4 regions of the Oceanisphaera submarina genome follow, and region 2 is predicted to be linked to each of the others. Evidence: riboswitches for the same ligand, from Rfam matches in the RefSeq annotation. Region 2 holds a riboswitch; each other region holds the start of a gene.
What was found. Region 2 has a riboswitch for thiamine pyrophosphate ahead of ACLEIV_RS13350 (TonB-dependent receptor). Riboswitches for the same ligand answer to the same signal wherever they lie in the genome.

Region 1 (7,615 bases), on a different contig from region 2:
GATGGCACCGGCCTGCATGTCGGTGGCCAGAGATACCAGCTGACTGGTAAAGGCCTGCATCAGTACCGGCTCCACCATGGATACCGACACCGAGTTTTGCGCCGTGATGGCGGAAATCACCGAGCAGCCGTGGCCGCCCAGTGCCTGAATGGTGTGCAGGTCGGCCTGAATGCCGGCCCCGCCGCCCGAGTCGGAACCGGCGATGGTCCAGACGATGGGTTTTGTCATAAAGCTTCTCGCTCCAGTTTGTCGGCCTGGTGATACAAGTCACCGCCGCGTTTCTTGAATTCTTCCGCCATCTGCTCCATGCCGGCGACCACGGTTTCATGATTACCGTCCATGTCTACCAGCTGCACCGCTATGGCCTCCTGGGCGGCAGCATAGTCACGCACTTCCTGGGTGATCTTCATGGAGCAGAACTTGGGTCCGCACATGGAACAAAAGTGGGCCACCTTGCCGGATTCCTGCGGCAGGGTTTCGTCGTGATAGGATCGGGCGGTCTGCGGATCCAGCGCCAGGTTGAACTGATCTTCCCAACGGAACTCGAAGCGCGCCTTGGACATGGCGTTGTCGCGGATTTGCGCGCCCGGATGGCCTTTCGCCAGGTCGGCGGCATGGGCCGCAATCTTGTAGGTGATCAAGCCCTGCTTGACGTCTTCCTTGTTCGGCAGACCCAGATGCTCTTTCGGGGTCACGTAGCAGAGCATGGCGCAACCAAACCAGCCGATCATGGCGGCACCGATGCCGGAGGTGAAGTGGTCGTAGCCGGGGGCTATATCTGTGGTCAGCGGGCCCAGTGTATAGAAGGGCGCCTCGTGACAATGCTCCAGCTGCTCTTCCATATTGCGCTTGATCATGTGCATGGGCACGTGACCCGGGCCTTCGATCATCACCTGCACGTCGTATTCCCAGGCCACCTTGGTCAGCTCGCCCAGGGTATAAAGCTCGGCAAACTGGGCTTCGTCGTTGGCGTCGGCGATGGAGCCGGGACGCATGCCGTCACCCAGCGACAGAGACACGTCGTAGGCGGCACAGATTTCACATATTTCCCGGAAATGTTCGTAGAGGAAGCTTTCCTTGTGATGCGACAGACACCACTTGGCCATGATGGAGCCACCACGAGACACTATACCGGTCACCCGCTTGGCGGTCATGGGCACGTAACGCAGCAACACGCCGGCGTGGATGGTGAAATAATCCACCCCCTGCTCGGCCTGTTCAATCAGGGTGTCGCGAAACACTTCCCAGGTCAGGTCTTCGGCCACGCCGTTCACCTTTTCCAGCGCCTGGTAGATGGGCACTGTGCCTATGGGTACCGGGCTGTTGCGCAGTATCCATTCCCGGGTTTCATGAATATAACGACCGGTAGACAGATCCATCACGTTATCGGCGCCCCAGCGGGTGGCCCACACCAGCTTCTCGACTTCCTCTTCGATGGATGAAGTCACCGCCGAGTTGCCGATGTTGGCGTTGATTTTCACCAGGAAGTTGCGACCGATGATCATCGGCTCGGACTCGGCATGGTTGATGTTGGCCGGAATGATGGCGCGGCCTTCGGCGACTTCCTTGCGCACGAATTCGGGGGTAATGCTCTCCGGCAGGTTGGCACCGAAGTTCTGGCCCGGATGCTGTTGCAGCAGCATTTCGTCCCGCACCCGCTCGCGGCCCATGTTCTCGCGGATGGCAATGTATTCCATCTCTGGGGTGATGATGCCTTTACGGGCATAGTGCAGCTGGGTCACACAGGCTCCGGCCCTGGCCTTGCGCGGCTTGGGCATATGCTCGAAACGCAGGTGATCCAGGCCATCATCGGCCATACGCTGCTGGGTAAACTCGGAGGTGACGCTTTCCAGTTCCTCGGTGTCGTTGCGTTCCAGAATCCACTGACGACGCATCTGGGGCAGGCCCTTGCGTACATCCAGCTCTGCCTCGGGATCGCCATAGGGGCCGGCGGTGTCGTAGATCGGAACCGGCGCATTGGGCTCGAGAATGGGGTTTTCTTCGGTGCCGCCCTTGAAGCTGTCGGCCAGATGAATTTCGCGCATGCCGACCCTGATGTCCGGGCGCGAGCCTTCGATGTGAATGCGGCGGGAATTAGGGAAATGCTCGCCTTTCAGGTTATCGATAAATTCCTGAGCCTGGCTGCGAACTTCACGACGGTTTATTTTTGACATAGCAATCTCACTTCGAATCCATTGAGGGTGAAAATGCTTGCCAGGAGTGTTGAGGAAGAACTCGGCAGAAGAAGAGGTATGGCGCCAGGTTCTCACTTGTTTCCCTTACGCAGGTATTAGCCTGATCAGGTTCAACGGATCCCACTTTCGTGGTCTCAGCCCGTATAGAGCACTCCGACAAGATGGTGGCCAGTATAAACAGACTCGGCTCACAAAAGCAAAGCCATTACTCGACATGTGGTCTATAAAAAATTAACCACAATGAAACATTTAAGCATTGGATTCATGGTGGTTTTTACCGCTTGATCAACAGAAGACAAAAAATCCGCTCCGGCGTCGCCTGTTTGTACCGCCAACACGGCCGCCGAAAATGCACCACTCCGATGCAAGACGCTACCCTGTGACCAAACCTCATGTTATTTTCATCCAAAGATACCTCTGACGAGCCTGACGGGACCCTCACATGCAGATTGCAGTTTATGCCTATGAACTTCCCCTGACCATGCGACTGGCCATTAACGGGACTTCCCTGAGCCGGCGCCGGGGTTTTTATGTGGATATTAACGGCCACTGGGGCGAAATCGCGCCCCTGCCCGGCGAATCGCTGGTCGATGCCGAGCAGGATGTGCTGGCCGCCTGCCGGCGGCTGAGCCAGGGTCGAGAACATGGCGCCCGCCTGCCCTCGGTGCAGTTCGGGCTGGACTGCGCCCTGGCCGGAGTAAGCGAAATGGACGGTGACACCGCGTCTTCACTGCCGCTGCTGGAAGGCGCCCGCGACCCCATCATTCGCTCCTGGCGCTGCCGCCGGGAGCATCCGAGCCGAGCCTGGCTTACCCTGACCGGCGATGTGCAACACGATGCAGGCCTGGTGCGCGAGCTTACCCTGCTGGCCCCTTCGTTACGGCTGGTGCTGGACGCGGGCGGTCGGCTGTCGCCGGAACAAATGACCGGCCTGTGGCAGCGAATCGACGGCGAACGAGTCGACTGGCTGCTGGACCCGGCCGCCGACATGGATGCGGGCCAGCAACTGGCCGAACGACACGGCTGGCCGGTGGCTTTCGACCTCGCCCGTTATGCCGGCACCGACTATTGCGTATTCGACGAACTCAAGGCCTTGGTGCTGAGACCCAGCCAGCTGGGCGGGCTGGCGCTGTGTCGGCAGCTGATCGAGCAGGCCCGCCGACAGGGGCTGGAGGTGATGCTAGCCGACAGCCTGGAAAGCGGCCTGGGCTGCCGCCAGCTGGCCCACCTCTCGCAACAGTGGAATCCGGGCCGGCCGGCCGCACTGGGCCGTTTGCGCTACCTGCTGGATCAGGGGATGGACGATAAGGGCCGCCCCGACATGGCCAGACTCAGGCTGATCCAGCGCCACGGCTAGCACCAAGGTTTCCTTGGCATCGGGGGGGTAAATCCGTATAGTCAGGCGCATATTTCGACAGGTCTTTACTTATGTTTCAAAACAACCCCCTGCTGGCCCAGCTCAAGCAACAGATCCGCGAAACCCTTCCCATTAAAGAAGGCATCGTGAAAGGCACCTCCAAAGGTTTTGGTTTTCTCGAAGTAAGCGAGAAAGAAAGCTTCTTTATTCCGCCGCCGCACATGAAAAAAGTGATGCATGGCGATCACATTACCGCCGTGGTGCGTACCGAAAACGATCGCGAACTGGTTGAACCCGAGACCCTGATCGAGGCCGGTGTGACCCGCTTTGTGGCCCGGGTGAAGTGGTTCCGTGATCGGCTCAATATCGTGCCCGATCATCCGTTGATGAAAGATGCCATCAAGGCACGCGCCATCAAGGGGTTGGACGAAAAAAGCCTGAAAGAAGGCGACTGGGTGCTGGGCGAACTTACCCGCCACGCGCTGAAAGACAACAACGGTTTCTTCGCAAGCGTGGTAGAAGTGATTGCCGGCGTTGAGGACCCCATCGCCCCCTGGTGGGTGGTGCTGGCCCGCAACAAGCTGGCCAATCAGGCTCCGGAAGACAGAGCCGAATGGCAAACGCTGGAAGACACACTGCCGCGTCAGGATCTTACCGAGGTGCCCTTCTTCACCATCGATGGCGAATCCACGCTGGATATGGATGATGCCCTGAGCGTGAAGAAGCTGGATAACGCCTGGGAACTGACCGTTGCCATCGCCGATCCGACCGCTTATGTCGCCCACGACAGCGAAATGGACCGCGTCGCCGCCGAACGCGCCTTTACCGTTTATCTGCCCGGCCGCAACATTCCCATGCTGCCCCGCACCCTGGCCGACGAACTCTGTTCGCTGCAGGAAGGGGTAGAGCGTCCGGCCCTCTGTGCCCGTCTGCTTATCGACTTTGACGGCAAGGTGTCCGGCAAGGCCGAATTCTTCGCCGCCCGCATTCGCTCCCAGGCCCGCTTAAGCTACGATCAGGTCTCTGACTGGGTCGAGCAAATCGGCGACTGGCAGCCCGGCAGCGAGGTCATTGCCGAGCAGTTGCGTGAGCTGACCGCCCTGACCCATGCCCGCAGCGCCTGGCGCAGCGAGCACGCTATCGTGTTCAAAGACAGACCCGATTACCGCTTTGCACTGGACGAAGACAGCAACGTCACCGCCATTCTGGTCGATCATCGTCGCATCGCCAACCAGATGGTAGAAGAAGCGATGATCGCCGCCAACCTGTCTTGTGGTAGCTGGCTGACCGAACATGCCGGCACCGGTATCTTCAACGTGCACGCCGGTTTTGACAGTGAAAAAATGGAAGGCCTGGTCGAGCTGCTACAGACCCATGAGGCCCCCTTCGAGCCGGAAACCCTGTCGAGCCTGGAAGGCTTCTGTGCCCTGCGCCGCTGGCTGGACGCACGCGACACCACCTATCTGGACAGTCGCACTCGTCGTTACCAGTCATTTGCCGCCATGAGCGCCACCCCGGGCGAGCATTTTGGCCTGGGCCTGACCGCCTACGCCACCTGGACCTCGCCGATTCGTAAATACGGCGACATCGTCAACCACCGTCTGATCAAGGCCATCCTCGCCGAGCAGGCCCATGAAGTGCACGCTCCCAGCGTCGAGCTGGCGGTACATCTGTCCGAACAACGCCGCATGCATCGCCGGGCCGAGCGCGATATCGCCGACTGGCTGTATGTGCGTTACCTGCAGCCGGCCGTGGCCGAAGGCAAGGTGTTCGATGCCGAAGTGATCGACATCGGTCGCGGTGGCGTCAAGCTGCGCCTGCAGGAAAACGGTGCCGTGGTGTTCATGCCCTCTTCGCTGATCCTGGCCAACCGGGATCGACTGGAATGCAGCTGGGACGATGGCCGGGTTTACCTGGACAAGGCCCCGCTGTACGAGCTGGGTCAGGCGGTACAGGTGATCATTACCGAAGCAATTGAAGATACCCGCTCGCTGATCGCCAAGCCGGCACAGCCGATTTCACCGGTCGCCCCGCAATAAGGCCCATCGGTAAAAAGCTGACGTGAAAAGGGCCTGCATATGCAGGCCCTTTTTTTGTTAGTCGGTCTCGATAGATCCACTCTTGCTTTCATATTACTTAAAAGACTATCAAACTTGGTTTAAATATCTCATGAGAATATTAAACTCGGGTCATCATCTATATTGTCCCTGGAGTTCCTCATGCGTAAATCTCTTCTGGCTACCCTGCTGTTTGCCGCTGGGTTAAGCACCGCCGTCCCTCTTCAGGCAAAAGAACTGCTCAACAGCAGCTACGACATCGCCCGCGAGTTGTTTGCCGACATCAACCCGGTGTTCATCGAACACTGGGAGCAGAAAACCGGTGAAAAGCTGCAGATAAAACAGTCTCACGCCGGCTCTTCCCGCCAGGCGCAAGCCATTCTGCAGGGCCTGCGTGCCGACGTGGTCACCTACAATCAGGTCACCGACGTGGACGTGCTGCACCAGAAGGGCAAGCTGATCCCCGCCGACTGGAAGGCCCGTCTGCCCAACGACAGCTCGCCCTATTTCTCCACCATGGCGTTTCTGGTGCGTGAAGGTAACCCCAAGAATATCCAGAGCTGGGACGACCTGACCCGGGAAGACGTACAGCTGGTGTTCCCCAACCCCAAGACTTCCGGTAACGGCCGTTATACCTATCTGGCCGCCTGGGGCGCCGCCCACAAGCAATTCAACGGCGATGAAGACAAGATTCGCGAGCACATGGGCAAGCTGATCAAGCAGGTGGCGGTATTCGACACCGGCGGCCGTGGCGCCACCACCACCTTTGTGGAACGTGGCATCGGTGATGTACTGATCACCTTCGAGTCGGAAGTGAACAACATCAGCGCACTGAACCCGGAAGCGGGTTATCAGGTGGTGGTACCGCCGGTAGACGTGCTGGCCGAGTTCCCGGTAACCTGGATTGACCGCAACGTGGAGCGTAACGGCACCGCCGATCAGGCCAGAGCCTATCTGGAGTTTTTATACACGCCCGAAGCCCAGCGCATTCTGGCCGGTTACTACTACCGGGTACATAACGAAACCGTCGCCGCCGAAGTGGCAGACAAATTCCCCGCCACCGAGCTGTTCAAGGTAGAAGACATCTTCGGCAGTTGGGAAGAGGCCATGGACGCCCACTTCGCCAACGGTGGCAGCCTGGATCAACTGCAGGCACAGGGACGCTAAGTCATGGCGGCGCTGCTGGGTTCATCCAAACGGGTACTACCGGGCTTTACCCTCAGTCTGGGTACCAGCCTGCTGTTCGTCAGCCTGATCATACTGCTGCCGCTCACCGGGCTGATACTCAACACCAGCCAGATGGGCTGGTCGCAGTACTGGCAGGTAATAAGCGACCCGCGGGTGGTTGCTACCTACAAGGTCACCCTCGGCGCCGCCGCCGCCGCCAGCCTGTTCAACATGGTCTTTGGCCTGCTGATGGCCTGGATTCTGACACGCTATCGATTTCCGGGCCGGGCCCTGCTCGACGGCCTGATGGACTTGCCCTTTGCCCTGCCCACCGCGGTGGCCGGTCTGACCCTGGCCTCGCTGTTTGCCACCAATGGCTGGTACGGCGGATGGCTGGCCGAGCTGGGTATCAAGGTGTCTTACACCTGGATAGGCATCGTCATCGCCATGGTATTTACCAGCGTGCCCTTTGTGGTGCGTACCGTGCAGCCGGTGCTGGAAGACCTGGGTCCGGAATACGAAGAAGCGGCCGCCACCCTGGGGGCCAGCCCCTGGCAGGCCTTTAGTCGGGTAGTGTTACCCGAGCTGAAACCCGCGTTAATCACCGGCACCGCGCTGTCGTTTACCCGCAGCCTGGGAGAATTTGGCGCCGTTATCTTTATTGCCGGCAACATGCCCTGGCAAACCGAAATTACCTCGCTGATGATTTTCATCAAGCTGCAGGAATTCGATTATGCCGCCGCCAGTGCCATTGCCAGCATCATATTACTGGCCTCTTTCGTGCTGCTGTTCCTGATCAACGGTATCCAAAGCCGCTTTATGCGCCGAGTACGAGGCAA
Region 2 (7,615 bases):
CAGCCGGTTTACCGACTCGACGACAGCCGCTACAGCTGGCTGAGCAAGGCCCCGGTAGCAATGGATATAGCCCCCGGCCGGCTGGTATTCAGCCCCCGTTTCAGCGATTAAGGCTAATCAATTAGCTGCTAATCCGGCGAGGAGTGATGACGTTGTTTCTCCGCTAAATAGCCATAGCCCCTTGTCCTGCATTTGGCCTACAATGGCGGACAAGATGTATAACCCAGGCCAGAACAACAGGTAGGTGTGCTATTAGTTCCGCAGTCTTGATGGTGTTTATCCCCACCTTTTTCTTCGTCTCGGTCACGCCGGGCATGTGCATGACACTGGCGTTGTCGTTAGGGATGACGGTCGGGGTACGCCGCACCCTGTGGATGATGGTAGGCGAGCTGGTCGGCGTGGGCCTGGTGGCCTGTCTGGCGGTGGTCGGCGTGGCCGCGGTCATGCTGCAATACCCGCAGCTGTTTCAGTTACTCAAGTACGGCGGTGGCCTCTATCTGGCCTGGCTCGGCATCCAGCTATGGCGCTCCAAAGGCAAACTGGCCCTGAACCCGGTGGATGCAGGTCCGCGTCATATACCGGCCCGCACCCTCATCAGCCAGGGCTTCATCACCGCCATCGCCAATCCCAAGGGTTGGGCCTTTTTCGTCGCCCTCTTGCCCCCCTTTATCGATAACCAGGCGCCGCTTGCCGGCCAGCTGCTGATGCTGGTGTCGATCATACTGTCACTGGAGTTCATCTGCCTGCTGCTCTATGCCAGCGGCGGCCGCACCCTGAGTCGGGTGCTGCAGCAGAAGGGCAAGGTCAAGCTGATGAACCGTATCGCCGGCAGCCTGATGTTGGGAGTGGCCCTGTGGCTGGCAGTCGGTTAACAGCGAAGCGCCGTCGGCTGATGCCACGCCAGCCCGGCTGGCTGGCACTGCTGCTGGCACTGCTCGTCATCAGCCTGTGTCTGAGCCAGCGGCTTGGCCTCGTTTCTTCCTGCCCGGCCTCGGCCCATCAATCAGAAAACATCCTGCTGACCGGTGATAGCCAGGCAACCGTCGACAGCCAAGGCCATCAATGCAGTTTGTCGGAACAGCTCCTGAGCAAGGTATGGAATCAACTGGAACCGATGCTGGCCATCTTGCTGCTGTTGTTGTCTCTCTGGCTGCTGGTGCCTCGTACAGGCCGGTATTGCCGCCGGTCACCTCCACCACCACCTTATGCCGGTCGACGGCGACACCTGGTGCTGTGCGTGTTCCGGGAGTGAGATTGACGCCGCCATCTTGTAAGCTTGCGTTCATCCACCGGAGACTCTATTCGTGATCAGAATTTTTACCTTTTTTATCCTGCTGTTATCGGCGGCCTTGCCGTTGCAGGCCGCCGATACCGGCTGGCTACAGGCACCCGAGCACCCCCCGGTGCAGGTGCGGTTGGTACAGGCTGGCCCCTATGATGCGGCCAATAACTATTATCCGGCGCTGTTGCAGGTTCGCCTGCAAGACGACTGGAAAACCTACTGGCGCTCCCCGGGCGAAGGGGGCATAGCACCCCGGCTGGACTGGCAGTCGTCCGATAACCTGCTGTCGGTCAACTGGCAATGGCCGCTGCCCGAACGCTTTACCCTGCTCGGGGTCGAAACCCAGGGCTATCACAATGCCGTCGACTTCCCACTGCAGCTGTCACCTGCTGAACCCGGAAAACCGGTCACCTTTGAAGGCCTGCTGACGCTACCCAGCTGCACCACCATCTGTGTGCTCACCGAATATTCACTGCAATTGCCGCTGGAGCCGCAGCTGCTCGCCGACGAGACGCTGAATCATCGGTATCAGCAGGCGGTGTCACGAGTACCCCGGCCGGCGAGCCTGGTGCAGGCCGAGCGGCTTGTCTGGGATCCGGCCGCCAAACAGCTCGATGTGACGCTGACCAACCCCCGAGGCTGGCAGCAACCGGCGGTATACGTCGACGAACTCGACAGCAGCATCTTCAGCCAGCCGCAACTGACGGTGAACGACACCCGGCTGCAAGCCCGCTTCAAGGTCGGCAGCTGGGATCCGGCGTTGAATCTGGATGAGCAGGTGGTGGTCATTACCGCCACCGATGCAGGACTGGCAGAAGAGCTGGCCGGCTCCATCACCCGTGGCACCCTGCCCCCGGTGGCGGCAACGGCTCCCCCGCTGGTGCTGGTACTGCTCTATGCCCTGCTCGGCGGCCTGATCCTCAACATCATGCCCTGTGTACTGCCGGTGCTGGGGCTCAAGCTCAACAGCCTGCTGCTGGGGCACCGCACCCGATCAGAAGTACGCCGTCCCCTGCTGTGGTCCGCCCTCGGCATCATGCTGTCGTTCTGGGCGCTGGCGGGCTTTATGCTGGCGCTGACCTGGTCCGGCGCTCAACTCGGCTGGGGCATACAGTTCCAGCAACCGGGCTTTATCGGCTTCATGCTGCTGGTCACCGCCTTGTTTTCGCTTAACCTGTTCGGGCTGTTCGAACTGCGCCTGCCCACGGCCATGAGTACCTGGCTGGCCACCCGTCCCGGCCACGGCAACGGCGGCCATCTGCTGCAGGGCATGTTCGCCACCCTGCTCGCCACCCCCTGCTCGGCCCCCTTCCTCGGCACCGCAGTCGCGGTGGCGCTGGCGTCTTCGCCGCTGGTGCTGATTGCCATCTTCACCGGTCTGGGGCTGGGCATGGCGCTGCCCTGGCTGGTGCTGGCGCTGTTCCCCGGTGTCATCGGTCTCCTGCCCAGACCCGGCGCCTGGATGATCAAGGTGAAGTGGCTGTTCGGCCTGATGCTGCTCGCCACCAGCCTCTGGCTGCTGTCGCTGCTGCAATATACCCTGGGTAGCACCGCCACCCTGGCGCTGGCCATCCTGCTGATCGCGCTGCCGATAGGGTCACTGCTGCGTCATTACGGCGCCCGGGGTCTGGTGTTCAGCCTGGCCGGCCTGATGCTGCTGGGCGCCGCCGGGGGCGTCACCGCCCTGCTTACTCAATCTCGTTGGGTCAGCCCGGTGAAGGATGAGCTGAACTGGCAGCCGCTGGATCCGGCGCGTATCGAACGCGAAGTAGCCGCCGGCAAGCGGGTCTTTGTCGACATCACCGCCGACTGGTGCATTACCTGCCAGGCCAACAAGATAGGCGTGACACTGCGTGACCCTGTCTACTCGGCCCTGCAGGAAGACGACATGGTGCTGATGCGCGGCGACTGGACTCGCCCCGACGCCGCCATTACCGATTATCTGCATGCCAACCGGCGCGCCGGTATTCCCTTCAATCAGGTGTTCGGCCCCGGCCTGCCTCAGGGCAAGGCACTTGAGGTGCTGCTGACCAGCGAGAAGGTGATCGATGCCCTCAATGAGGCAAAACCGTGAGGTCGAAGACGAAAAGCGGCAGCTGGGGCAAGCAAATAGGCTCAGGCTTTATCTACCTGCTGTTGATTGCCACAGTGGTAACGGCCGCCGATCTGTGGCGCAGCCGGGATCTGCCCACCGAGGTAGCGGCCCTCAGCAGCATGACCACGCTAAGCGGAGACACCATCGACCTCGATGCCATGAGCCGGGAACAACCTGTGCTGGTCTATGTGTGGGCCAGTTGGTGCGGCGTGTGCAGGCTGGTGTCACCCATGGTGAATCTGGTCGGCGCGCCGGTCGTCAGCATCGCCATCGCCTCGGGCCCGGATGCCAAGGTCGCCGGCTATGTACGGGAAAAGGGATATGATTTTGCGGTGGTGAACGACAAGGATCATCGACTGGGCCAGACGCTGGGCGTCGGCGTGACCCCCACCCTGATGGTGGCCAGCCGGGGCAAGCTGCGTTTCGCCACCGCCGGCATCACCACGCTGCCGGGCATGTACCTGCGATTATGGCTGGCCCGCTTGATGGGCTAAACTCATTTGCTAACTGATAAAACCAGAACAAAAGGCCGTACTCATAAAGAGCACGGCCTTTTTATTTCGGATCGATACCGACGGCTACAACCAAACAGAATAAATAAAGGCAGAACCCTGCCGACGAACCCGGTGGCATGCCTCCATTCCGCAGATTCTAGCGGAAAACCAGGAGACCCGGGTGTCTGCCAATCCTGCTTCTTGTAGCCAAAGAGGTTCAGCATTCTTCGCTCACTCCTATGTTGATCATACTCACCCAGCGCCCGCCAGGTTTGCTTCATATATGTCGATATCTATTCCTGAATAGGTATAATACAGGGTGACTTATAACCAAAAGTCATATCCTAAGGGGTGGCAGCCATGACTGCCTGAGATGCGAATGATGCGAACCCTTTGAACCTGATCCGGCTAATACCGGCGTAGGAATAGGAAGCCGCAACGCCCTGCCCTGCTCTTGTTGTTACCGGGTTTTCGTACCTATACGGAGACTTGAAGTGCCCAAATTGATCCCTTTTTTCCCCTCCGCCATTGCCTTGAGCATTATGGCTGCGCTGCCTGCGTATGCTGCCGATAACCAGGACGGGGTTTACACCCTGGCACCCACCCTGGTGACGTCCAGTTTTCGCGAAGACAGCCTGCAAGGCACCGCCAGCAGCGTCAGCGTGCTGGATGAAGCCGAGCTCAATAAGCCCGGCAACAACCATCTGGAAGATGTGCTGGCCCAGACGCCCAACGTCAACCTGAGTGCCGGCGCCTCTCGCGGCAAGTACTATCAAATTCGCGGTGTGGGCGAGCGCAGCCAGTTCATCGGCGTGGTTAACCCCTCGGTGGGCGTGCTGGTAGACGGCATAGACATGAGCGCCATGACCATGGGCGCCACCCTGCTGGATGCAAATCAAGTGGAAGTATTACGAGGCCCGCAAAGCAGCCTCTATGGCGCCAACGCCCTGGCCGGCCTCATCAACATTCGCGCCAACGAGCCCACAGATACTCTGGAAGGCAATGTGGAACTCACGGTGGCCGAGTACGACACCCATAATCTGGCCGCTGCCGTGGGGGGGCCGCTCAGCGACAAGGTGGCGTATCGCATCGCCGCGCAGCGTAATACCAGTGACGGCTTTATTAAAAACGATTATCTGAGTCGCGACGATACCAATAACATCGACGAGACGCTGCTGCGCACCAAGTTCCGCATTGCCGCCAGCGACGATCTGGACCTGGATCTGACCGCCTTCTACGCCAATATCGACAACGGTTACGACGCCTTCTCCCTCGACAACAGCCGCCACACCCTGTCGGATAATCCAGGGCACGACCGCCAGGAAACCCTGGCACTGTCGGGCAAAAGCAGCTGGTATGGCAACAGCGCCTTTACTCTGGAAACCGCTATCAGCGTGAACAAGAGTGAACTGGAATACGGCTTCGATGTGGACTGGACTTACCCCGGTTTGCACCCGGACACCTACAGTGCCACCGACAATTACTACCGCGAAGAGCGCGGTGCCACCGCCGATGTACGCTTCATCTCCACCGAAGAATCCATGCTGTTCAACGACACTACCGACTGGACCGGCGGCCTCTATTACTTTCATCGCAGCTCGGACCTGAACCGCGAGTACACCTATCTACCCAGCAACTTTACCAGTGAATATGAAGCTAACCGATTTGCCGGCTATGGCGAGCTGGAAACGGCGCTCACCGACAGGCTGACCTGGATCAATGGCCTGCGCCTGGAGCAAGACCGTACCTTTTATAGCGACAGCGACGGTAACCGCAGCAAGCCCACGGATCTGTTGTGGGGCGGCCGGGTAGCGCTGGAATATCAGACCAGTGACAGCCAAATGTTGTACGCACTGATCGCCCGGGGCTACAAGGTCGGCGGCTATAACTCAAACGGCGACCTGCCCAACGCACTACGCGATTTTGCCGCCGAAACCCTGTGGAACTACGAACTGGGCGCCAAGCACAACTTGCTGAATGACAGCCTGCAGACACAAGTAGCGGTGTTCTTTCAACAACGAGACGACGCACAAATCAACGCCTCGCGCACCGTAATACGTCCCGACAACTCCAGTACTTATACCGACTACACTGCCAACGCCGAGCGGGCCTACAGCTATGGTCTGGAAGCCCAGGCTCAATGGCAGGCCACCGACGCCATGCGTTTGCACGCCAGCCTGGGTTTGCTGAACACCCAACTGAAAGAGCCCGACGCCAACTTTGATGGCCGCGATGCGGCGCACGCTCCCGAATATCAATTCGCGCTGGGTGCAAGCCTGGATCACGGCCAGGGCTGGTTTTCCGGTCTTGATGTAGAAGGAAAAGACCAGTTTTACTTCTCCGACAGTCACAGTGCGCGATCTGATGCCTACGCTCTGCTACACGCCCGTCTGGGCTACCAGCAAGATAACTGGAGCGTCACCCTGTGGGGCAAAAACCTGACCGATGAAGAGTACGCGGTGCGTGGCTTTCAGTTCCCCAACGATCCTCGCAAGGGCTATATCACAGAGCAATACGTACAGCTGGGTGCGCCCCGCATGTTTGGTGTGACCACCAAGCTCTCGTTTTAAACCACGCCGGCGTGAAACGTCATACCGGCTGACCCCGTTGGTTACCCCTAAAAAAGCCGCCCTTGTCACGAGGGCGGCTTTTGGCTGGCTGCCCGCTTGAAACTCGCTGTACATTTTGGTGCATCCAGGCCAGCCACACACTGCCGGAGACAAGCGAGCGGGAGGGAGCAGCGATTTTATAGTTCTAGATTCATCTGCCGGCCATAAAAAAGGCCGTACTCTTGAAGAGCACGGCCTTTTTCTTTCACCGACTGAACGTTAGCCTAAAACAACACTCGTCGGCCCTTGATGCAGTCCCGGCATACGGGTTCGCCCTGCAGGGAACCCAGCAGCTCGGGTGCGCAGCGTTTGCCGCAGCTGCTGCATTCGTGAAACGACTTCAGCCTCAGGGCTATGGTGTCTTCTACCAGCATCATCAACTGTTCCAGGCTGCCATTACGTGCCTCTACCACCCCCTGGGAACGGGGTTTGACGGTATGAATGTCGTGATGACGCCACTGCATGGCCGGTAGCAGCACCTCTACCCTGTCGTGCTGAAACGCCACTATGACCAGAGCAGGAGCTCCGATAAACAGCGTCTGTGCTCCCTGTACCGGATAGGGCAGCTGGCTCTTGAGGTGTTGCCGCCACGACTCAAGAGTGGCAGGTAGCGGCATTGCCAGCAGCAGGGCGTCCAACAGCTTGGATGGCATAATATCCTCTCTTCACCATGCACCGGCGACCAGGGTCGCCGGTGTGTCTATTCAGCAATGTGCGATTAGTCGCGGATCAGGTAATCCGCCTGGCCTATCCACTTGTAGCTGGTCAGCTCTTCCAACCCCATGGGGCCGCGGGCATGCAGCTTCTGGGTCGAGACCGCCACTTCGGCACCCAGACCAAACTGAGCGCCGTCGGTAAAGCGGGTAGAGGCATTCACATAGACCGCCGCCGAGGGGGCGCCGTTGATAAAGCGCTCGGCATTGCTCAGGCTGCTGGTGAGAATGGCATCGGAATGACTGGCATTATAATCGCGCAGATGCGTCAGCGCCTCATCCACGCCCGATACCAGTTTTACGCCCAGGGTCAGACTCAGCCACTCGGTGTCGAAGTCCCCTTCCACGGCGGCACGCACTCGGGCCGCCCCCGTCGTCAGAAGCGCCAGCGCCTCGTCATCGGCCACCAGCTCCACACCCTT
Region 3 (7,615 bases), on a different contig from region 2:
CGATGCCAGCCCGCTGGCCCGGGTTTCCCTCAATGGCGGCTTCTGGCTGGCGGTATTCTGGCTGGCGCTGCTGCTCACCGACGCCGCCATCAAGCTGGCTTTGCCTCCCCTGCCCCGGCTGGCGCTGGTGGCGGTGATCGTGACTGGCGTGATGGCCCTGCTGGCTTCCGGCCACTGGAACGACCTGTCTCTGCTGCGGGAGTATCGCAACCAGACCGACTTCTGGCACCAGGCGGTTCGTCATCTGCAGCTGTCACTCGGCAGCATAATACCGGCGGTACTGGTTGGCATTCCGCTGGGGGTACGCTGTCATCGTTCGGCCAGGCTGAAGGCCATGGTCTTTCCTGTGCTCAATGTGCTGCAGACCATTCCCAGCCTGGCCATGTTCGGCCTGCTGATGATCCCCCTCAGCCTGCTCGCGACCGGCTACCCGCTGCTGGCCGAGCTGGGTATTAGGGGCATAGGTGCCGCCCCGGCGGTGATCGCGCTGTTTTTCTATTCGCTGCTGCCCATCGTCAGCAACACGGCGCTGGGCTTCGACAAGATAGACGCCCGGGTGCGAGAGGCGGCCACCGGCATGGGCATGAACGCCCGCCAGCGCCTGTGGCAGGTAGAATTTCCGCTGGCCACGCCGGTGATTCTGACCGGCCTGCGGGTAGTGGTGACCATGAACATAGGCCTGGTGGCGGTGGCGGCCCTGGTGGGCGGCGGCGGTTTCGGCACCTACATCTTTCAGGGGCTCGGGCAAACCGCCACCGATCTGGTGATTCTGGGCGCGGTACCGACTCTGGTGCTGGCCTTCTTGTTCGCCATCGTCATCGACACCCTGATAGCCCTACAGAAAGGCGGAAAAGCATGATCGAAGTAAAAGCACTCAGCAAACAGTTTGGCGCACAAATGGCCGTCGATAACCTCTCGTTCAGGGTAGAGCGCGGCCAGTTCTGCATGCTGGTCGGCACCTCCGGTTGCGGAAAATCCACCACTCTGCGCATGATCAACCGGCTGATAGAACCCAGCCGGGGCCAGATCCTGATCAACGAGCAGGATGTTACCCGCTTGCCGCCGGAACAGCTGCGCCGCCGCATCGGCTACGTCATTCAGGGGGTCGGGCTCTTTCCGCACAGAAGCATCCATCAGAACATCGCCACCGTGCCCCGGCTGCTGGGCTGGAAAAAAGCGGACATCGATGCGCGGGTTACCGAGCTGCTGACCCTGTTCAAGCTGGATGCCACCACCTTCGCCGACAAATATCCACATCAGTTGTCCGGCGGCGAACAACAGCGGGTCGGCGTGGCCCGGGCCTTGGCAGCAAGGCCGGAGCTGCTGCTGATGGACGAGCCCTTCGGCGCCCTGGACCCGCTGACCCGGGAGCACCTTCAGGACGAACTGTTGCGGGTGCAGCAGCTACTGGGCATCACCATCATAATGGTGACCCACGATCTGGAAGAAGCGGTGAAGATGGCCGATGTGATCGCGGTGATGGACAAGGGCGAGCTGCTCCAGCTGGACAGCCCCGAAGCCCTGTTGCGCCACCCACGGGAGGGATTCGTACAGAGTCTGGTGGGCGGGCTGGATCGCTCTTTACGCCTCCTCGCCATCAAGCAGGTGAGTCAGGTGATGACGCCCTTGCAACAGCCATCGGCATCACCGGCTCCCACCATCGCGGCCGACGCCAACCTGCGCGACGCCATGGCACTGCTGATCTGGGAAGGCGCCGACTGCCTTCGGGTGGTGGATGCCGCCGGCAAGCACCTCGGTCAGGTCACTATGCCTGATCTGCTGCAACAGGGTGCCAGAACATGACATTTTCATCTGTCCGCGGTTGGTCGGGCATCGGCCTCCCCTTGCTGCTGTTGCTGATCATGACCCTCAACATGGCATGGCTGGAGCCACTGTTTCGCCCGCTGGTCGATGCAAGGGCCCCGGCCATCTACCCCCGAGACAGTTTTCTGAACCTGCTGCTGTGGCATCTGGCGGCGGTGTTCATCGCCATCGCCGCCGCCACCCTGGTGGCCCTGGGCGGCGGTACTCTGGTCACCCGCGCCGCCGGTCGGGATTTTCTGCCCCTGGCCCGGGCCATCGCCAATCTGGGCCAGACCTTTCCGCCGGTAGCGGTGCTGGCGCTGGCGGTTCCCGCGCTGGGCTTCGGGCTGACGCCCACCCTGGTGGCGCTGTTTCTCTACGGTATGCTGCCCATTTATGAAAACACCGTCACCGGTCTGCAACAGGTACCCGCCAGCGTGCGCGAGGCGGCGCGCGGCATGGGCATGAGCCCGCGCCAGCAACTGTGGTCGGTAGAGTTGCCGCTGGCATTACCGATGATCATCGCCGGCATTCGTATTTCGCTGGTGATCAGCATCGGCACCGCCACCATAGGGTCGACGGTGGCGGCCAAGGGCTTTGGGGAAGTAATCATTGCCGGCCTGCTGACCGACAACATGGCCTTCGTGCTGCAGGGCGGCATCATGGTGGCGCTGGTGGCCATCCTGATCGATGCCCTGTTTCAAAGGCTGGAACGGCGGCTGTCGCCGCCGGGTGGGTAATTGATGGTCATGCCCATGCACACGGGCATCCAGAGCAGCAGTGCACGGCCTTAACCTCGACGCGGCCTGCTGCATGGACCCCCGCCTCCGCGGGGGTCACACACCTTAAACCACTTCCCTTACGGCTTTGCCAGCCCCAGGTGATCGCGCAGGGTCCTGCCCTGATATTCGGTACGGAACAGGCCTCGACGCTGCAGCTCGGGCACCACCTGATCGACAAAGTCCTCGATGCCTGCAGGCAGCGAGGGCGGCATCAGGTTGAAACCGTCGGCGCCCTCGTTGCGGAACCACAGCTCCATACGGTCGGCAATGGACTCGGGTGTGCCCACCATGGTGCAGTGGCCGCCGCCGGCGGCGAGCCGGCCCAGCAGCTGGCGCACCGTCGGCTGCTCGGTCTCGATAATGCGCAAAATGGTGCCGTAGCGACCCTTAGGCCCGGTGAACGCCTCGAGTGACGGCAAAGCCGGTACCGGGGCGTCCAGTTCCCAGCCGGAGCAATCCAGCCCCACATAGGTACCCAGCTGACGCAATGAAGCATCGGCGGGCAGCAGCTCGTCCAGCTCCCGCTGCTTGGCCTTGGCCTCGGCCTCGGTGGACGCCACATAGGTCACCAGCCCGGGCATGATGGGCACATCGACATTACGACCCGCCTCCCGCACCCGGAGCTTGATGTCCCGGTAATAGTCCTGGGCCGCCGGAAGATCGTAGGCCACCGCATAAATGGCCTCGGCGCATTGGGCGGCCAGTGCCCGGCCCTGATCCGAGGCGCCGGCCTGAAACAGCACCGGATGGCCCTGGGGCGGACGCGGCACATTGAGTGGGCCGTCCACCAGGAAGAAGTCGCCGTGATGGTTGATGGGGTTCACTTTTTCAGGATCGGCGTAGTGGCCGGCGCGGTCCATCACCAGGGCGTCTGCCTGCCAGGAGTCCCACAGCTTGATCACCGCAGCCACAAACTCCTCGGCCCGGCGATATCGCTCGGCATGGGCCGGCATCGACTCATAGCCGTGGTTGCGGGCTTCCACGTCGAACATGGAGGTCACCACGTTCCAGCCCATGCGGCCGTTGGAAATATGATCCAGCGACGCCATCATGCGGGCGGCATGAAAGGGGGTGAAAAAGGTGCTGGAGACGGTGCTGATAAAGCCAATGCGATCCGTGGCCCGGCTCATGGCCGCCATGGCGGTGAGCGGCTCCAGAAACCAGTAGCTGCCGTCCGCCACATTGCCGGTGGACTGGCCGTCGGCAAAGAATACCGCATCCAGCTTGCCGCGCTCGGCGGTCTGCGCCAGCCGCTCGTAATAACGAATATCACCCAACTGCTCCACCGCCGAGTCGGGGTGACGCCAGGCCGCCCTGTGATGGCCGCACCCGAACAGAAACAGGTTCAGGTGCATCATGCGCTGGTCTTGATTCTGGGCCGCCATCAGTTTTTCACCAGGCCGCCGTCGACCACCAGGTTCTGGCCGGTGACCGAACGGGACCAGGACGAGGCGAAGAACAGGGTGGCGTCGGCAAATTCCGCCGGCGTGGTCACCCGCCGCAGCGGGGTGTTGGCGGCGATGTAGTCGAATACCGCTTCCGGGGTGGCGGCAGACGCATCGGTGGTGCGCAGCAGGCCGCCGGACACCATGTTGACGGTAATGCCGTCCGGGCCCAGATCCTGCGACAGGGTACGGGTCAGCGACAGCAGCGCCGCCTTGGCGGCGGTGTAGTCGTGGTAGGGCACCACCGGGTTCTGGAACAAATTGGTGCCCACGTTGACGATGCGACCGAAGCCCGCCTCGCGCATGCCGGGCAAGGCCGCCTGTGTGGTGTTGAGGGCGCCTTTGACCACGCCTTCCAGCTGTTGGTTGAGATCTTCCCAGCGCAGTTGACCGGCATGCGGCCGAGCGTCGCCATTGAACGAAAAGGCCGGCAGGGCATTGTTGATGACGGTGGTGATCGGGCTGCCAAAATGTTCATGAGCCTGTGCAAACAACGCCTGCACCGCAACCGCATCGGTCACGTCGGCCTGCAGTGCCAGCGCACGACCGGGGGCTTCCGCCGCCAGCTTTGCTGCCGCCTCGGCGCTGTGCAGATAGTTGATCACCACCCGCGCACCTTCACGCAGAAAGGCGCGCACCAGGTGCTCGCCCAGGCCACGGGCACCGCCGGTAACCAGCACCAGCTGTTCGTTCAGATTGATGGACATTTGCATCGCTACCTCTTGTTAGAGGCGAAGGCATGGACTGGCAGAATATGCCGATAGCCGAAAGGCTGACATCCCTTCGCCAGTATGAACTGGATCAGGTTCGACGGGTGTTATCTCAGCCCTGCCGGCCTTGCCCGCAAGACACCCCGTGTCACTCCCAGACCATAACACACCAGAGGGGAGCTGTAAGCCTTAAGCCGGAAGCGATCAGCAGCCCGAGCGGCTTAAGGCTTCAGCAGATTTGGTGAAAACCGCCGCTAAGTGGATAATGAACATCTGGATGTAATGGATAACACGCCGAGCCGACTATGACCGTAAAAACGACCACACTGACTATCACCCGCCCCGACGACTGGCACCTGCACCTGCGCGATGGCGAACAACTCAAAGACACGGTGCGCGATGCCAGCCGCTATCTGGGCCGCGCCCTCGTGATGCCCAACCTGCTGCCGCCGGCCACCACCACCGAGCTGGCACTGGCCTACTACGATCGCATCCTGGCGGTACGCCCAAAGGGCAGCCGGTTCGAGCCGCTGATGAGCCTTTACCTGACCGATAAAACAGACCCGCAGGAAATCCGCAAGGCCAAGGCCACCGGCAAGATTGTGGCCTGCAAGCTCTATCCGGCCGGTGCCACCACCAACTCCGATTCGGGCGTGACCGATGTGAAAAACATCTACCCGGTGCTGGAAGCCATGCAGGAAACCGGCACCCTGCTGCTGGTACACGGTGAAGTGACCGACTCCCGCATCGACATCTTCGACCGGGAGAAAGTGTTCCTCGAGACCGTGCTGCCGGATGTGGTACGCGACTTCCCCGGACTGAAAATCGTGCTCGAGCACATCACTACCGAACACGCGGTGAACTTCGTGGAGCAGGCCGGCGCCAACGTGGCGGCCACCATCACCGCTCACCACCTGTTGTTCAACCGCAACCACATGCTGGCGGGCGGCATCCGGCCGCACTTCTACTGCCTGCCCATTCTCAAGCGCAACACCCACCAGCAGGCGCTGGTACGGGCGGCCGCCAGCGGCAACAAGAAATTCTTCATGGGTACTGATTCGGCTCCGCACTTCCAGCACCGCAAGGAAGCCGCCTGCGGCTGTGCCGGAGCCTACACCTCCCACGCCGCCGTGGAGCTGTATGCCGAAGCCTTCGAAGAAGCCGGCGCGCTGGACAAGCTGGAAGCCTTTACCAGCCACCATGGCCCCGACTTCTACGGCCTGCCCCGCAATACCGACACCATCACCCTGGTGAGAGAAAGCTGGACCGTTGACCCCACCCTGCCGCTGGGCGGCGACCAGCTGGTGCCGATCCGCGCCGGTGAAACCATCGACTGGATGGTGAAATAAGCCAGCCTCTCAGCCGAAGTAATAACGCGGCTTAGGCCGCGTTTTTTATTTCAGCCTTAAGCCGGCATAAAGTCATTCTGACGCTCGGCGATCCTCCGCTTGAGGAACTGCGTAAAGGCCTGCACCTTGGCGGTGCGATGCAAATCGCCGTGACTGGTCAGCCAGAGATCGTGAGCCCACTCCTCGGGAGGAGTCAGCAGAGGTTGCAACTCGGGCGCCAGGCTGGCATGCCAGCAACTCAGCGGCCCGCACCCCATCCCGGCCTGAAGGGCAGGAACAAAGCCGGTGAAGTCCTGCACCCGGTAAAAAATCTGCTCCGGTGGCACTCGCTGCTCCATCCAGCGCATGTACATACTGCCGGGACGCGGCCTGGTAGTACCGATAAAGCGGTGCCCTTCTATATCTTCCAGAGACGACATGCGGCCATGGCGGCGCAGGTATTCGCGGTTGGCATAAAGGGTACCCGTGGTCCGGGTCAGGCGCTGCACCACATAGTCTGGATCTTCCGGTTTGAATACCGAACGAATCCCAACATGGGCTTCACCCTGTTCCAGCCGGAAGACCCGGCTGTCGGCGGCGTATTCCAGCCGGATATTAGGGTGCAGTTGCTGAAACTCGGCCAGCAAGGGCGTCAGGTAAGGCACCAGGTTGTTGACCGAGGTGAGGATCAAGGTACCCGCCAGGGCTTCGCTTTCGTTCACCCGGGCGCGCATCCGGCTAAACGTCTCTTCGGCCTGAGCGGCTGCGGTCAACAATGCCTGCCCGGCCTCGGTCACTGCATACCCCCGGGCATGACGATGAAACAGACGAGTGCCCATCTTGGCCTCCAGCGCATTGATGCGCCGCAGCACGGTACTGTGATGCACCTCAAGCTGCTGAGCCGCCGCGCTCAGCGAACCCAGCTGGGCCACCTGATAGGCGGTGTAAATTTCATGCCAGTCATCCTGCCGTGCATTTATGCACATAACCTATGCGTCCATTCTGTTTTTCTTCATTTTTGCACATGAAATACTGGCCACCAACTTGAATGATTCACAGGAAAAACGACATGCACACCCTCGACGCCATCATGGCACGCCGTTCAGTCAAACAATATGATCCTGCCTTCGTCATGCCTGATGCCGATATTGAGCGGTTGTTCCAATATATGTTGCAGGCTCCCACCTCCTTTAATCTGCAGCACTGGCGTTTTGTGCAGGTGGAAGACCCACAGCTGCGCGCCGAAATGCGAGAAGCCGCCTGGGATCAAACACAGGTAACCGATGCTTCGCTGCTACTGGTGCTTTGTGCCGATACCCAGGCCTGGCAACGCAACCCCGAACATTGCTGGCGCCATGTTGCCACCGACACTCGTGACCTCATGTTGTCGATGATTCACGGCTTCTATGCAGACCGGCCTCAACTGCAACGTGACGAGGCGATTCGCTCGGTTGGCATTGTGGCACAAACCGCCATGCTGGCGGCCAAGGCCATGGGCTACGACAGCTGTCCCATGATCGGTTTTGACACCCAACGTGTTGCCGAGC
Region 4 (7,615 bases), on a different contig from region 2:
TAGCTTATTACATCTCGAGCAGCCGTTTGACCAGTTTGCCGATGCCGATGTCGGCCTCGGTGATGTTTTTGGCCAGCATATAGGCAGGGGTGGAGATCACCTGATAATGGCTGTCTTCCACCACATCGGTCACCGCACAACCTATATGCTCGCCGCCCATGGCGGTGAAGGCCTCGGCCACGGTGGCTTCGGTGCCAATGGTGCCCTTGACCCCGGCGGGGTAGACGCGCGGCATCAGTATCGGCGAGATGCAGCAATAGCCGGCGGGTTTGCGTGCGGCCGCGAAGTCTTTGCAGACGCTCAGTACCTGGGGATCCACCTGCGCATCGGCGCCATGAACGGCGAAGTCGCACAGGTTCTTGGCGGCGCCGAAACCACCGGGCAGCAGCAGGGCATCGAAGTCGTCGACCTTCAGTTCGGTAAGGGGTTTGATGTCGCCGCGGGCGACGCGGGCAGCTTCTTCCAGCACATTACGGCTGCCGGGCTCTTCTTCGCCGCTGAGATGATTGACCACATGATGCTGGGGCTTGTCGGGGGCAAAGCACTGATAACCGGCTCCTTGTCTGGCCAGGTGCAGCAGACACAACACGGCCTCGTGAATTTCTGCTCCGTCATAGACGCCGCAGCCGCTTAAAATAACGGCAACTTTTTTCATGTCAGTCTCCTTGTTCGGCATTAAATTTGGCATTAAGAATTTGTGATCCAGCGCCGGGCGATCCGTCAGAACTATGCTAGCATTTATTTCGCTCAACAATTGTGCAGAACGTCGTTGTTGCCTATTTTCCACATTTCAAGATCCGCAGGCAAGATCCATATTTAAATTATAATTTATTGATAAATAAATGGTTTTTTATTTTATCAAGATCTTCCGTCGATCCGCTTTACACAGAGTTATCCACAGGCTGGTTCGGGGCCGCCGTGGTGTCGGCGGCCCGGCTGTGGCATGCTAGCGACCAACGCATTAACGAGAAAAACGTCATGGTTGCCATTCCTGCCAAACCCCTGATCCTGGTCGATGGATCTTCCTATCTGTACCGTGCCTATTTTGCTTCCCAGCAGGCAGATCTGAGAACCAGCGACGGCCGCCCCACCGGCGCCATTCGACTGGTCACCAACATGCTGCGCAGCCTGCACAAGCAGTTTCCCGACTCCCGGGTGACGGTGGTGTTCGACGCCAAGGGCAAGACCTTTCGCGACGATATCTATCCGGAATACAAGGCCCAGCGACCTTCGATGCCGGACGATCTGCGCAGTCAGGTCGCACCGATCCATGCCATCATCCGGGCCATGGGACTGCCGTTGCTGATCGAGGACGGGGTAGAGGCAGACGATGTTATCGGTACCCTGGCGCGACAGGCCACCGAGCAGCAGCTGGATGTGGTGATCAGCACCGGCGACAAGGATATGGCCCAGCTGGTATCGGATCATGTGCTGCTGATGGATACCATGAAGAACAGCTTCATGGACCGGAACGGCGTGGTGGAAAAATTCGGCGTGCCGCCGGAGTTGATCATCGATCTGCTGGCGTTGGTCGGTGACAAGGTGGACAACATTCCCGGCATGCCGGGTGTGGGCGAAAAAACCGCGCTGGCGCTGCTACAGGGGCTGGGATCCATCGACGAGATCGCCGCCAATACCGACAAGGTAGCCGCGTTGGGCTTTCGTGGCTCCAAGACCTTTGCCGCCAAATTTGTCGAGCATGAGGAAATGGTGCGCTTGTCCTACACACTGGCCACCATCAAGACCGACGTGGCGCTGGAGTGGGGCCCGGCGGACTTGCAGCAGAGCGAGCCGGACACCGAGGCCCTGAAAACCCTTTACCGTGAATACGAATTCCGCAACCTGCTGGAAGAGCTGGAGCCAGGCCTGGGCGATGCGCCGGCAAGAGAGCCGGCAAGAGAGCCGGCCATGGCCACCGACTATCAGACCCTGCTCACCGAAGCGCAGCTGACCGACTGGGTCGAGCGGCTGGCCCAGGCGCCTTATTTCGCCTTCGACACCGAAACCACCAGCCTCAACTACAGAGATGCGCGGGTGGTGGGCGTGTCTTTTGCCATCGAGCCGGGCCAGGCGGCCTATGTCCCCTTCGGGCACGACTATCTGGATGCGCCCGAGCAGCTGAGTGAAGCTGTAGTACTGGGAGCGCTCAAGCCGCTGCTGGAAGACGAGCGGCTCATCAAGTTGGGCCAGAACCTGAAGTACGATGCCAATGTGCTGAAAAATCACGGCATCGAATTGAAGGGTATTGGGCTGGATACCATGCTGGAGTCCTATGTGCTCAATTCGGTGCAGACCCGGCACGACATGGACAGCATGGCGGCGTTTTTCCTCAACCATAACACCATCTCGTTCGAGTCGATTGCGGGCAAGGGCGCCAAACAGCTGACCTTCAACCAGATACCGCTGGAGCAGGCCGGCCCCTATGCGGCGGAAGACGCCGATATCACGCTGCGGCTGCATCATCACCTGACGCCGATGCTTGCCGCCGATCCCGAGCTGCAGCAGGTGTTCAGTGATATCGAAATGCCGCTGGTACCGATTCTGGCGCAGATGGAATACACGGGGGTCGGCATCGACAGCGGCCTGCTGGCCGTTCAGAGCGACGAGATTGCCAAGCGGCTGAAAGAACTGGAGCTGGAAGCCTTCGAGCTGGCCGGCGAACCCTTCAACCTGGGCTCTCCCAAGCAGCTGGGCGAGATTCTGTTCAACAAGCTCGAACTGCCGGTGTTGAAGAAAACCCCCAAAGGAGCGCCGTCTACCGCCGAAGAGGTGCTGCAGGAGCTGGCCCTGGACTATCCGTTGCCTAAACTGCTGATGGAATACCGGGGTCTGAGCAAGCTCAAGTCCACCTATACCGACAAGCTGCCGCAGATGGTCAACGAGCACAGCGGCCGTATTCATACCTCTTATCATCAGGCCAATACCGCCACCGGCCGCCTGTCGTCTTCCGATCCCAATCTGCAGAATATCCCCATCCGTACCGCGGAAGGGCGGCGTATTCGCCAGGCCTTCGTGGCGGCACCCGGTTACAAGCTGGTGGCGGCGGATTACTCCCAGATTGAGTTGCGTATCATGGCGCACCTGTCCCGGGACAAGGGCCTGCTGGACGCCTTCGCCCAGGGGCTGGATATCCACAAGGCCACCGCCGCCGAGGTATTCGGCGTGGCGCTGGAGCAGGTGACTACCGAACAGCGTCGCCGGGCCAAGGCCATCAACTTCGGCCTGATCTACGGCATGAGCGCCTTCGGACTGTCGCGCCAGCTCGGCATTCCCCGTGCCGAATCACAGAGCTACATGGATATCTATTTCGAGCGGTATCCCGGTGTGTTGCGCTACATGGAAGACACCCGCACCCTGGCCGCCGACAAGGGCTATGTGTCCACCCTGTTCGGTCGCCGGCTGTATCTGCCGGAAATAAACGCCAAGAACGGCGCCCGCCGCAAGGGGGCCGAGCGAGCCGCCATCAATGCCCCCATGCAGGGTACCGCCGCCGACATCATCAAGAAGGCGATGATCAAGGTCGCCGGCTGGCTGGAGCAACAGGCGGATGATGAGGTACGCATGCTGATGCAGGTGCACGATGAACTGGTGTTCGAAATCCGGGCAGACAAGGTCGCGGACTTCAAGGAACAGATCCGCGCGCTGATGGAGCAGGCCGCCAGCCTGGATGTCCCCCTGCTGGTGGAAGCCGGCGAAGGCGACAACTGGGATCAGGCGCATTAACTATTGCGTGAAGAGTGAGAAGGAAAACACCTCACGCCTCACCATTTACTCCTCACGGCTTCTGGCTGGCATTTGCCAGCCGGGGTCGTTATCATCGAAGGCTGTTAGTCGGGGGGCCGCAAGGCTGAGACGGTCTTTGAACCGGACCCGCTGTACCTGATCCAGTTAATGCTGGCGTAGGGAACTAACGGGTAAACGTCAGTTTGCCGGTGGTTCCTTCGCCCGGAGGACCATAAGGATATGCCCAGTCACACCCCCTCAAGTCAGAAACCTGTGAATCACAAAGCGATAGTACTCACCATCGCCGGATCCGACAGCGGCGGCGGTGCCGGTATTCAGGCCGACATCAAGGCCATTTCTGCCACCGGCGGCTATGCCTGCTCGGTGATTACCGCCCTTACTGCCCAGAACACCCGTGGTGTCAGCGCCGTTCATCCGGTGCCCCAGGAGATGATACGGGCCCAGCTGGAGGCGGTATTCGGTGACCTGCAGGTCACTGCGGTCAAGGTCGGCATGCTCGGTGACAGCGCCACCATCAATACCGTGGCCGAGGTGTTGCGGCGTTATCGTCCGGCCCACCTGGTGGTGGACCCCGTGATGGTCACCGCCAATGGTGACATGCTGCTGGCCGAAGAGGCGGTGAACAGCCTGCGAGCAGAATTGCTGCCGTTGGCCGATGTGATCACCCCCAACCTGCCGGAGGCGGCGACGCTGATCGGCAGCCCCCTGCCGGCGACCCTGTCCGAAGTGGAGTCCCTGTTCGAGGGGCTGGCCGGTCTGGACTGTGCCGCCGTGCTGCTCAAGGGCGGTTTTCTGCAGCAGGAGTCGCGCAGCCCGGACTGGTTGCTGAGGGGCGGCGAGGTACGCTGTTTCGATACCCCCAGGGTGATCACCGCCAATACCCACGGTACCGGCTGCACCCTGTCGGCGGCGCTGGCCTGCTATCTGGGCCAGGGACTGTCCATGGATCTGGCGGTGTCCAGCGCCAAGCATTATATCGACAGAGCCATTCTGGCCGGTAGCACGCTGCGCATCGGCCAGGGGCGGGGGCCGGTGGAGCATTTTTTCGATCGCTGAGCTGCGCTCCGGGATTTATCGGCAGCAGAGTCGGCGCGTCCGGCTCTGCTTGTGTTTTATCGGGGCGGCTTGTAATATCGGCCGCCATAAAAACTCAAAAAAAAATCGATTAACTGATTGAAAACCAATCGAAACACTTCCTTACTATAGTCTGTGCGCTGTGCTTTTCTCCCCTCTCTCTTAGCTCATTCTATTGCCTGAACCGGCATGGAAAGGAGGCGTTTTTCTCATGCTTGTTGCTGTTATAGCTGGTTTTATTCTGGCGATGCTGGTGCCACGACTGACCCCCGTTATGGGGGTGAAAATTGGCTGGTGCCTGGCGGTGCTGCCAGCCGCCCTGTTCGGGTATTTCCTGACGTTCTGGCCGCAGGTGACCAGCGGCCAGGTGGTGCTGTTCAGTCATGAATGGATCCCCAGTCTGGGGATCAACCTCAATTTCATGGTCGATGGCCTCAGCCTGATGTTTGCGCTGCTGATCACCGGTATTGGCACCCTGATTTTTATCTATGCAGGCCGCTACCTGCAGGGCCATAAAGATATTCACAAGTTGCTGATGTATCTGTTGGCCTTCATGTCCGCCATGCTGGGGCTGGTGCTGTCCAGCAACCTGATTTCCCTGTTTGTATTCTGGGAGCTGACCAGCTTTACCTCTTATTTGCTGATCGGTTTCAACCACGAACAGGAAAAGGCCCGCAAGGCGGCGCTGCAGGGGTTCTTTATCACCGCCGGCGGAGGCCTGGCGCTGATGGCCGGCTTGATCCTGCTGGGGAGCATCGGCGGCAGCTTCGAGCTGAACGAGCTGCTGGCCGGAGGCACCAACATACAGCAGCACCCGCTGTTTCTGGCGATGATGGTGCTGGTGTTGCTGGGCACCTTCACCAAGTCGGCCCAGACCCCTTTTCATTTCTGGCTGCCCAACGCCATGGCGGCGCCGACCCCGGTCAGTGCCTATCTGCATTCGGCCACCATGGTCAAGGCCGGAGTCTACCTGATGGCCCGGCTGCAGCCGATGATGGCGGGCAGCGAGGCCTGGATGCTGACCCTGTCGCTGTTTGGCGGCGTGACCATGACGGTCGGCGCCCTGATGGCGGTGTGCAGCACGGATCTCAAGCGTATTCTCGCCTTTTCCACCATCATGGCTCTGGGCACCCTGACCATGCTTATCGGTATTGGCACGCCCCATGCGCTGGAAGCGGCCATGGTGTTCCTGCTGGCCCATGCGCTCTATAAGGGCGCGCTCTTCATGGCGGCGGGCACTCTGGACCACGCCACCGGCACCAAGGATGTGCGCGAGCTGGGTGGCCTGCGAAAACACATGCCGCAGACGGCGCTGTTCATCACCCTGGCGGCGTTGTCGCTGGCCGGTATTCCGCCCCTGTTCGGTTTTATCGCCAAGGAGCTGATGTTCGAATCGGCGCTGGGCGCGCCCTGGTTATCGAACCTGTTGATCGGGTTGTCGGTGATCACCGCCATCGGCATAGTGGCGGCGGCTGCCCTGGTGGCGATCAAACCCTTTTACGGGGCCTTGAAGCCCACGCCGAAAACGCCCCACGAAGCGCCGCTGTCGATGCGGCTGGGCTTTACCCTGCTGGCCATCGTCGGCCTCTTGCTGGGATTGATGCCAGGCCTGGTGTCTCCTCTGCTGCAGGCGGCGGTGACCGCCATCGACGGTGCACCGGCGGCCGAGCCGGAACTGGCGCTGTGGCATGGCTTCAACCTGCTCTTGCTGCTCAGTGCGCTGGCGTTGGTGGGTGGCGGACTCCTGTACCATTACTGGGAGCGGATACGTAATCCCCTGGCCGCCGCTCTCGGGCCCCTGGCATATGGTCCAGAACGGGGCTACGAGCGGATGATGGACGCGCTGGTAGCACTGGCCCGGTGGCAGACCCGGGTGCTGCAGAATGGCTACATGACTCGCTATATTCTGACCATATTGCTGACCACCATAGCGCTTCTGGCCTATACCTTCTGGTCTGAAGACGCCTTTGTCTACTCCCTGTCGTTTGAGGGGGTGCGCTTCTACGAGGTGGTGATCGCGGTGCTGATGGTGGTGGCGGTGATCTATGCCGGCGCTACCCACCTGCGGCTGGGCTCGGTAGCCGCCATCGGGGTGCTGGGGTTTGCCATGGCGATGATTTACGTGTTTTTCAGCGCCCCGGATTTGGCTATTACCCAGGTGCTGGTCGAAACCCTGACCGTGATCATGCTGGTGCTGGTGCTGTTTCGTCTGCCCGGCTTTCAGGACTTGTCCAGCCCGCTGGTACGCTGGCGCGATGCGGCCGTGGCCGGGACCTTCGGCGTGCTGGTGACCATGATGGTGCTCACCGTGAACCAGTCTTCTCTACCGGGCGAGGGCATTACCGCTTATCTGGTGGAAAACAGCTATGTGGCGGCGCACGGGCGCAATATCGTCAACGTCATCCTGGTCGATTTCCGGGCGCTGGACACCCTGGGTGAAATCTTCGTGCTGGCGCTGGCGGCGATCGGTGTCAATGCGATGATCCGCTTTCGCTGGGAGACCCAGAAATGAAGTCTGATACTTCCATCATACTGCAGACCGCCACCCGCTTGCTGGTGCCGCTGTTGCTGCTGTTTTCTATCTTCCTGCTGCTGCGCGGCCATAACGAGCCCGGGGGGGGGTTTATCGCCGGTCTGGTGGCGTCCAGCGCCTTTGCCCTACATTTGTTCGCCTTCGATGCCAGCAGCACCAAAAAGCTGCTGAAGGTGGAAAGCCAACTGCTGATGGGCGTGGGGCTGCTGCTGGCGCTGCTGAGCGGCATGATAGGCGTGATATTCCGGGGTCAGCCCTTTCTGA

Region 1: another riboswitch for thiamine pyrophosphate. It lies ahead of thiC (phosphomethylpyrimidine synthase ThiC); the one in region 2 lies ahead of ACLEIV_RS13350 (TonB-dependent receptor).
Region 3: another riboswitch for thiamine pyrophosphate. It lies ahead of ACLEIV_RS10390 (3-oxoacyl-ACP reductase); the one in region 2 lies ahead of ACLEIV_RS13350 (TonB-dependent receptor).
Region 4: another riboswitch for thiamine pyrophosphate. It lies ahead of thiD (bifunctional hydroxymethylpyrimidine kinase/phosphomethylpyrimidine kinase); the one in region 2 lies ahead of ACLEIV_RS13350 (TonB-dependent receptor).

The regions. Positions count from the first base shown of each region.
Region 1 covers NZ_JBKGFN010000004.1:6,567-14,181, reverse strand. Annotated here, with positions in the region: gene thiE (thiamine phosphate synthase) at 1-228, opposite strand, end outside; gene thiC (phosphomethylpyrimidine synthase ThiC) at 225-2,174, opposite strand; TPP riboswitch at 2,258-2,361, opposite strand; gene ACLEIV_RS05330 (o-succinylbenzoic acid (OSB) synthetase) at 2,638-3,552, shown strand; gene ACLEIV_RS05325 (exoribonuclease II) at 3,624-5,591, shown strand; gene cysP (thiosulfate ABC transporter substrate-binding protein CysP) at 5,772-6,776, shown strand; gene cysT (sulfate/thiosulfate ABC transporter permease CysT) at 6,780-7,615, shown strand, end outside.
Region 2 covers NZ_JBKGFN010000013.1:108,326-115,940, reverse strand. Annotated here, with positions in the region: gene ACLEIV_RS13375 (YceB family lipoprotein) at 1-111, shown strand, start outside; gene ACLEIV_RS13370 (LysE family translocator) at 270-872, shown strand; gene ACLEIV_RS13365 (hypothetical protein) at 854-1,252, shown strand; gene ACLEIV_RS13360 (protein-disulfide reductase DsbD family protein) at 1,305-3,356, shown strand; gene ACLEIV_RS13355 (protein disulfide oxidoreductase) at 3,353-3,871, shown strand; TPP riboswitch at 4,209-4,314, shown strand; gene ACLEIV_RS13350 (TonB-dependent receptor) at 4,366-6,441, shown strand; gene ACLEIV_RS13345 (hypothetical protein) at 6,705-7,133, opposite strand; gene ACLEIV_RS13340 (glutamate-5-semialdehyde dehydrogenase) at 7,199-7,615, opposite strand, start outside.
Region 3 covers NZ_JBKGFN010000009.1:95,735-103,349, forward strand. Annotated here, with positions in the region: gene ACLEIV_RS10370 (ABC transporter permease) at 1-859, shown strand, start outside; gene ACLEIV_RS10375 (ABC transporter ATP-binding protein) at 856-1,803, shown strand; gene ACLEIV_RS10380 (ABC transporter permease) at 1,800-2,543, shown strand; gene ACLEIV_RS10385 (LLM class flavin-dependent oxidoreductase) at 2,663-3,970, opposite strand; gene ACLEIV_RS10390 (3-oxoacyl-ACP reductase) at 3,970-4,743, opposite strand; TPP riboswitch at 4,792-4,896, opposite strand; gene pyrC (dihydroorotase) at 5,046-6,089, shown strand; gene ACLEIV_RS10400 (LysR family transcriptional regulator) at 6,146-7,054, opposite strand; gene ACLEIV_RS10405 (nitroreductase family protein) at 7,138-7,615, shown strand, end outside.
Region 4 covers NZ_JBKGFN010000005.1:174,316-181,930, reverse strand. Annotated here, with positions in the region: gene elbB (isoprenoid biosynthesis glyoxalase ElbB) at 8-655, opposite strand; gene polA (DNA polymerase I) at 979-3,723, shown strand; TPP riboswitch at 3,823-3,923, shown strand; gene thiD (bifunctional hydroxymethylpyrimidine kinase/phosphomethylpyrimidine kinase) at 3,997-4,800, shown strand; gene ACLEIV_RS07355 (putative monovalent cation/H+ antiporter subunit A) at 5,030-7,330, shown strand; gene ACLEIV_RS07350 (Na+/H+ antiporter subunit B) at 7,327-7,615, shown strand, end outside.